Regions from separate parts of the Brevibacillus sp. BD137 genome, predicted to be linked through region 1. Evidence: riboswitches for the same ligand, from Rfam matches in the RefSeq annotation. Region 1 holds a riboswitch; the other holds the start of a gene.

Region 1 (4,216 bases):
TTTCCTTTTGATAAGCAAGCAGTTCCTGTTCGTCTTTAGCCAAAGTCCATTTCTGAAGGGTGTCGCGTTCTTTTGAGTAGGAATAGAAGGGGATAGCCCAGCCGCAAGAAGTCTTTACTTCCTGTACGTTTACGGTAATGATTTGACGAGCACCGGGCAGAGGCGGGAAGTCTTTTACGAGCTCATCCCACCGAGGCGAATCTGGGAGAATAACCGTTCCTTTGCCGAATAAGCGCATGATGAGAGGGGGGCCTTCAAAGGCGCAAAACATGAGAGTAATCCGGCCATTTTCCTGTAGATGTGCACTGGTTTCGTTTCCGCTTCCGGTCAGGTCTAAATAGGCCACCTCGGTAGGCGATATGATGCGAAAGGAATCGTACCCTTTCGGTGAAAGATTCACGTGACCATCTGTGTCCATAGGAGCAGAGGCAACGAAGAACATTCGCTGCTTCTTGATAAACTTCTCATGCTCAGGTCGTAACTCAGAGAAAAGCTGACCCATTTTGCACCCCTCCAGGTAAAGGAATTGCTTTTACTACCCTCATATTACGATGAAAATATGAAGAATTTGTGTTGATATTCCCAGTACGTCCCAAATTGATGATAAAGTGTAAATATTCTCGCAACAAAATCACCTTTGAAAAGGAGGAGCATTGACATGCAATCATCACAGCTAATTTACTTAGGGGAGCGCATCCATTTAATAGACGGTTTCGATATGGGCTGGGCGGAACGCACGGGGACTTATGTCATCGCTGAAGAAGAACTGACTTTGGTTGAAACAGGGCCAAGCCCCTCCGTCCCATACATCAAGACCGGCCTCGCCAAGCTCGGTTTTACCCCGGAACAAGTAAAATACATCATTGTGACGCATATTCATTTGGATCATGCGGGAGGAGTGGGACTTTTTCTAAAGGATTGCCCAAACGCAAAGATCGTCGTCCATCCAAAAGGTGCACGTCACCTCGTTAATCCAAGCCGACTGATCGCAGGGGCGAGAGCGGTGTATCATGATGATTTTGATCGATTGTTTGATCCGATTGAAGCTGTTCCCGAAGAGCGGATTTTGATTCGTGGAGACGGAGATATACTAAAAATCGGGGCGAATTGCATGTTCGAGTTTCTGGATTCGCCAGGGCATGCCAATCATCACTTCAGCATCTACGATCCCGTTAGCCGCGGCATGTTCACAGGTGATACGGCAGGTGTCCTTTATCCGCAGCTTAAAAAGGATGGTATACACCTCGTGCTGCCATCTACTTCTCCGAATCAGTTTGACCCGGATGCCATGTTAGCGTCTCTACGTCGATTTGAAGCGCGCAAGCTGAATCGCATTTACTTTGGTCATTTTGGGATGTCTGAACAGGTAGACGATGTGTACTGCCAAATACGTGAGTGGCTCCCTGTGTTTGTGGCGGAAGGAGAATCAACACTTGCTGCTGGACAAACATATGCTGATCTGTCTCGTAAGTTATTGGAACGAGTCTCGGAGCATCTACAGTCACAAGGCATCAATGATGACCACGAAGTTTTCGGAGTACTCAAGCTCGACTTACAGGTGTGCGCCATGGGCATTCTGGATTATTTGCACAAACGAGGGTAAAAGCTTTGCCAAAAGCAGTCCATTTGCCTGAACCTTTTGTTCAGGCGTTTTCATTTTTAGCTGGCAAGAAAGTATTGGCTTACGTGTTTGTCATTCTTTTTTCATCCAAGGAATGCTATGATGTAGGATGAGTCATGGACTGTGACAATTTCAAACGTAACAGCAAATAGGTGCCTCGTCTTTTCTCAAAAAGATCGGGTGAAAAGGGAAGTCGGTGAAAATCCGACGCGGTCCCGCCACTGTAAATCGGCTCGTTCCTCAGCCGTAAGCCAGGAGACCTGCCTGTTTGTTTTTGTGCCTGTTGCCTTCGCGGAAAGGATCGGCCTATTTCAGGAAGCAGACCATCCTGTCTGTTTGCCCTGAGGTACCGACCCTTTGATTTCCGAATGGAAGCAAGGGTCGCTTTTTTTATTGGAAGGTACAGTCAATCAGACACGCAGAAAGGAAGTTTTACATATGAAACGTTCATTGCGATTCATGATCCCACTACTTGTTGCGGCGAGCCTCGCAGGTTGTGCGGGTAACGATAACAGCCAGCCAGCACCTGGTGGACAAACCAGTGCACCGCAGACAGCACCGCAAGAGAATACAGCCGAGCAGTCTGCAAAACAAACAACTTATCCGTTGACAGTCAAGGATGCGACAGGAAAAGAAGTAACCTTTGCAAAAGCTCCTGAGCGAATCGTCTCCACATCACCTGCCGAGACAGAGATTTTGTTCGCATTAGGCTTGGAAAATCGGATCGTAGCTGTCTCAGACTATGATGACTATCCAGAAGCGGCGAAGACAAAACCGAAAATTGGCGGCGTCGTCAAACCGAATGAAGAAGCGATTCTCGCTCAAACACCAGATATGGTCGTCGGTGGGATTTCGATGGAGAAGCCAGTGGCTGACAAGCTCAAATCTCTCGGGATGCCCGTCTATATTACCCATCCGACAAAGATGGATGACATCCTAAACAATGTGTTGGCGATGGGAGTTATCACTAACAAACAAGAACAAGCCGAAAAAGTTGTCGCGCAAATGAAGAAGGATATCGCGTACGTTCAAGATGCAGTGAAAAATGTAAAACCGGAAGAGAAGAAAAAGGTATACCTTGAGTTTTCCCCAGGCTGGACAGTCGGAAAAGGTGAATTCATGGACGAGCTCATCACATTGGCTGGAGCGACGAACATTGCTTCTGACACACAGGGGTGGAATCCGATCAGTGAAGAAAAGATTTTGCAAAACGATCCAGACGTCATTTTGTATGCGAGCGGAATTACCGATGAAAAGACTGGCGTCAAGCTGGAGGATATGATCGCCAAGCGTAATGGCTGGGATAAAATGAAGGCGATTCGTGAAAAACAAATCTTTGGCATGGACCAAAATATTTTGTCCCGTCCCGGTCCGCGTATTACACAAGGCTTGATCGAAGTAGCGAAGGCGATTTACCCTGACTTGGTGAAATAAAATGAAGAAACGATTGTTCCTATGGGGAGGAGCCAGCTGTCTCGTCCTTCTGGCATCAATAGTCATCAGTATCTCGATGGGGGCGGCACACCTCCCCATTTCGCAGGTATGGCTCATCCTGCTCCATCAAATCCCGGGCTTGTCTGAGTGGATCACGGTAACGTGGCCGGAGTCATCTGAGCAAATTGTCATGAAGGTTCGTTTTCCACGCGTTGTATTGGCTGTTTTGATAGGCGCCTGCTTGTCTCTTGCGGGGGCGGGCTTTCAGGGAGTTTTGCGCAATCCGCTCGCAGATCCGTTTACGATGGGCGTGGCATCCGGTTCTGCTGTCGGAGCAGCCTTTTTGATCCTGTTTGGCTTGCAAATCAGCTTTTTGGGTGCATGGAGCACGCCTGTTGTCGCTTTTCTTACAGGACTGCTCAGTTTATGGATCGTACTCGGACTCGCGAACACGCAAGGAAAGCTGCAAACGGAGACCCTGATTTTGTCTGGTGTTGTGGTGCAGGCTTTTCTCGGCTCACTCGTTTCCTTTATGGTGTCGCTATCGGATCAGACGGTGAATGAGATCGTGTTCTGGCTGATGGGCAGCCTGTCATTTCGGGGCTGGGCCTTCACGTATGTCTTGATTCCGTACTTGGTCATAGGCGGAATGGTGCTGGTAAGCTATGCGCGTTCCTTGAACCTATTTGCGTTAGGCGAGCGGCAGGCTGCGCATCTCGGCGTCCATGTAGATCGAACGAAGCTGGTGGTTCTGGTCGTCTCGACACTCCTGACGGCAGCGGCGGTTTCTATCGCGGGAATTATCGGGTTCGTTGGCCTGGTGGTACCGCACCTCGTCCGTATGCTTGTCGGTCCTGACTATCGAATTTTACTGCCGATGGCTGCGATCTGCGGTGGTATCTATGTGCTGTGGGCCGATACTCTCGCCAGAATGCTGCTAAGTCCAACGGAAATCCCGCTCGGTGTCGTGACAGCATTTCTGGGTGCACCGTTTTTCGCGTATTTATTGAAGCAAAATAAACGCTTTAGGAAGAGGTAACGTATGCCATGATCAATGTGCACAGCTTGCAAAAATCGTATCAGGATACGCCAGTTTTGTACGGAATCGATTTTTGCGTGGACAAGGGAGAATTTTTTGGCATTATCGGACCAAATGGAAGC
Region 2 (4,216 bases), on a different contig from region 1:
GTTCTCGGCTTTAACTTAATCGGGGACGGCTTGCGTGATGCACTCGACCCGCGGATGAAGAGCTAGTCCAATTGCAAAAAGACAGAAGGGAATGGAGATACCGTCCTTCTGTCTTTTCTTATTTATCCTTCTTCCATGAAGGTGCGGCACAACTGATTGAGTACAGGAGCAGCTTTCGTAATGACTTGATGCTTTACGTTAGGGATCATTTCAAGTCTTGCCTTTGGCAATTTCAGTGTCAGCATTTGCGCATAATGATGCATACGTTTATCTTGTCCGCCATAGGCAAGTAAAATCGGAAGCTGGATGTTGCCCAGACTCTCTGTACATTGATAGCGATGTCCGGCAGCGTAAAGGTATTTTAAGCTGGTGGGATCTGTTTTGGAGGCGTGCGCCGTCCATTTTTCCCGCATTTCTGGGTTATTGACATGTGAGGAAGCAATGGAACAGGCAAGAAGAGGAACTCCGTGAAGCATCGACAACGCCCGGGCCATCCAAAATCGTCCATGCAAATACAGGTCATTCACTTCGGAAAAACCGCTCACGAGTATACTGCCTCGCGCATGATCAGGATAGCGAAGGCAATATTCAAGGGCGATAGAAGCACCTTGGGAGTACCCCAAAATAAAGGGACGCTCAATGCCGAGAGACGGGATCAGCTTATGGAGTCGTTCTGCCAATTCCCCAATAGAATAGGGCTTCTCCATGGGCGAACTGTCACCATGTCCGGGCAAATCAGGGACAATGAGCTGATAAGTATCTGCGAGTGTTTGCTGATAAACAAAATTGATAGAGCCGATGCATGGCGCATGGATACACAATAACGGCTGACCTTTCCCCGATATGTGAAAAGCAAACTGCTTGCCATCCTGATGGACGAGTATTTGTTCCATTTTTGTTTTCACCCCACCCTTAGGTTGTCCGATCCGAAGTAGATTTTGCAATTGAACTCTTCTTTTTTTGATGGGGAAGTGGTATTCTCGCAATAGAATAATTGGTGAAAGCAGGGTGAAGAAGTTGTTTCAAGAGCGCATTTCGAAGCTCCACACGTTTTTGACAGAGCAAGAGCTGAACGCGGTGTTGATTACCTCTCCCAAGCACGTCTACTATTTGACCGGATTTTTTACTGACCCACATGAACGTTTTATGGGTCTTGTTATTCCTGCTGAAGGAAAGCCTTCCTTAATTGTACCTGCTCTTGATCGTGAGGCAGCAGCAGAGGCTTCGTTCGTTCAAGATATCCATACACATACGGATATCCAAAACCCGTATGAAATCCTCAAGCAAGTGTTGCCAGCGAACTTCGCGAAGCTCGGCATTGAGAAAAGTCATATGACTGTCGAGCGCTATGAAGCACTTGGACAAGTTGTTCTGGCGTCGAGCTATGTGGACGTGGAAGAGCCACTGCGTGAAATGCGTTTGATCAAATCTCCGGATGAAGTGGATCGTCTGAAGCACGCTGTTCAGTTGGTCGAGGATTCCTTGCGGGAGACCCTGAAAAAAGTCAAAACAGGCATGACCGAGACAGAAATCGTAGCTGAGCTGGAATTCCAGATGAAGCGCTTGGGCGCAGAAGGTCCATCCTTTACGTCCATGGTATTGGCAGGGGAGAAGTCCGCTTTGCCACATGGGAAGCCAGGAACGCGCCAGGTGCAAGAAGGCGACTTGCTTTTGTTTGATATCGGGGTAGCTGCGAACGGATATGTATCCGATATTACTCGTACCTTTGCTGTAGGCGAGATCAGTCCCCAGCTACAAGAAATTTACGAGACAGTATTGGCTGCCAACGAAGCGGCAATTGCTGAGATTCGTCCGGGTGTGACTTTTGCGCATTTGGATAAAACCGCTCGCGATGTTATCACCGCAAAAGGCTACGGAGAATACTTCATGCACCGCCTTGGGCATGGACTAGGGATGGATGTACATGAATATCCGTCTGTTCACAGCCAGAACCAAGAAGTGCTTCGTCCAGGAATGGTCTTTACCATCGAGCCGGGTATCTATTTGCCAGGAGTAGGCGGCGTTCGGATTGAAGACGATGTATTGGTTACGGAAACAGGCGTTGAAATACTCACGCAGTTCCCGAAAAAACTGACTTCTATCAACCAATAAAGAAGTTGGAAAAATTGAATACGTATCGAATGGTGCTGGATGGCATATGCCGTCAGCTTAAAAGGGAAGTCCGGTGAGAAACCGGCGCGGTCCCGCCACTGTAACGAGGAGCGCCTAGCGAATAGCCACTGTTTTTTGCGAGACAAAAAATGGGAAGGTAGCTGGGTGTGTTGATCCGTAAGCCAGGAGACCTGCCATGCGATCATTTACAATCGACCCACGAGGATGGGGCAGATGTGGAAACAGTCTATGAAAGGGCGCCTTTGCGCCTGTTATGGCTATATCTACGTTTGTCATGCACCTCCCGATTGAAATGGGAGGTGCTTTTTTGTGGATGCAATTGGTTTACTACAACATTTATAAAAAAAGGGGGATTACAGATGTTTCATGCAATCAAAGCACATACAGTAATGAAAGGACTAGCTTTCGGTATCATGACAGCTGCCATGCTTTTGGTTTCGGCATGCGGCTCCACTACGACAACGCAGGCTCCAGCCAAAACAGAACAAACCGCTGCTCCAGCAGCAGAGAGCAAGCCTGTAACACTCACCAATAATGGTATCGAAATGACCTATCCAAAAGCACCTGAGCGTGCCGTGACATTGAACCAACACGTAACCGAAATCATGCTGGCATTGGGCCTGGCTGATAAAATGGTCGGAACCGCTTACCTGGACGATGAAATCCTTCCAGCGTTAAAAGCAGATTACGACAAGATTCCGGTACTGTCTGACAAGTATCCTACGAAAGAAGTGCTGTTGGCAGCGAACCCAGACTTCGTGTACGCCGGATGGAAAAGCGGTTTCGGCGAAAAGGGCGTAGGATCGATGCAGGATTTGGAAAAGGTCGGCATCAAATCTTATCTGCAAGAATCGTCTAGCAAGCCTGGTCCAACGATCGACGATGTGTTCGCGGATATTACGAACATCGGACGCATTTTCCGTGTGGAGGACAAAGCCAATGATTTGATCCATAAAATGAAGAGTGAAATGGATCAAACGATTAGCAAAATCGGCAAGGTGGACGAGCCACTTAAAGTGTTCGTGTACGACAACGGGGAAGATAAGCCATTCACGGCAGCCAACAACTACATGACGTCCTTAATCAAGACTGCTGGCGGCAAGAACATTTTTGATGACATTCAAAAGGGTTGGGCAGAGGTCAGTTGGGAGCAAGTAGTGAGTCGCAATCCAGACGTGATTATTATCGTAGACTACGGGGATAGAACTGTTGAGCAAAAACGTCATTTCCTTTTGACCAAAAAGGAAATGGCGGATATTCCGGCGATTAAAAATCAACGACTGATGGTATTGCCATTGTCTGCGGCTTCTGAAGGCGTTCGTGCACCGATTGCACTGAAAATTTTGGCGGAAGGACTCTACCCGGATAAATTCAAATAGAGTACGCCCCTTTTAAGGGAGGGAATAGCACTGCAACAGATCAAGTTACCTTCTATCATCATTACTTTATTGGTCGGACTCTTCCTCTCGATTACGTTCGCAGTCACGCTGGGATCGGTGGAGATTAAATCGACTACGGTATGGAAAATCGCCTTATCAAAAATTCCGATGTTGACCCAATGGATTGAGGTGGACTGGTCCAAAGGGGAGCAAACAATTATTTGGGATATTCGCTTCCCGCGTGTACTCTTGGGGGCGATCGTCGGAGCAGGTCTGTCTGTCGTGGGAGTAGCGATCCAATCGTTGGTTCGCAACTCCCTGGCTGACCCATATGTGTTAGGCGTATCATCAGGTGCTTCCGTTGGAGCTACTTCCGTAATTATTTTCGGAGCATTCAGCATGTACGGGCAGTATGCGTTAACCTTTGGCGCTTTTACAGGCTCCCTCGTGTCTATCATTCTCATTTTTACGCTATCCCGTATTGGAGGACAAAACTCGACGGTACGCCTGCTCATGGCTGGAATTGCGATATCTGCGATCTTGTCGGCCATTACCAGTCTCCTTGTGTTTTCAGCGCCGAATGAGCATGGAATTGGGACGGTGCTGTTTTGGTTAAGTGGCAGTCTGGCTGGCGGCAAATGGGAGTACCTGACGATCCCTACGTTGATTGTCGTCATCTGTCTCATCGTCTTAATGGCCCAATA

The links. A riboswitch is a leader RNA that binds a small molecule or an ion and turns the genes downstream of it on or off. The one in region 1 is predicted to bind cobalamin.
Region 2: it holds a riboswitch for cobalamin, as region 1 does, so the genes downstream of both, ODZ53_RS24830 (ABC transporter substrate-binding protein) here and ODZ53_RS02955 (helical backbone metal receptor) in region 1, are expected to answer to the same signal.

What each region holds. Positions count from the first base shown of each region.
Region 1 is NZ_JAOTNO010000001.1:546,870-551,085, reverse strand. Features, by position in the region: gene ODZ53_RS02965 (pyridoxamine 5'-phosphate oxidase family protein) at 1-502, opposite strand, end outside; gene ODZ53_RS02960 (MBL fold metallo-hydrolase) at 659-1,603, shown strand; cobalamin riboswitch at 1,755-1,903, shown strand; gene ODZ53_RS02955 (helical backbone metal receptor) at 2,060-3,055, shown strand; gene ODZ53_RS02950 (FecCD family ABC transporter permease) at 3,057-4,094, shown strand; gene ODZ53_RS02945 (ABC transporter ATP-binding protein) at 4,103-4,216, shown strand, end outside.
Region 2 is NZ_JAOTNO010000015.1:63,181-67,396, forward strand. Features, by position in the region: gene ODZ53_RS24815 (ABC transporter permease) at 1-66, shown strand, start outside; gene ODZ53_RS24820 (alpha/beta fold hydrolase) at 123-893, opposite strand; gene ODZ53_RS24825 (M24 family metallopeptidase) at 1,018-2,112, shown strand; cobalamin riboswitch at 2,126-2,325, shown strand; gene ODZ53_RS24830 (ABC transporter substrate-binding protein) at 2,493-3,512, shown strand; gene ODZ53_RS24835 (FecCD family ABC transporter permease) at 3,537-4,216, shown strand, end outside.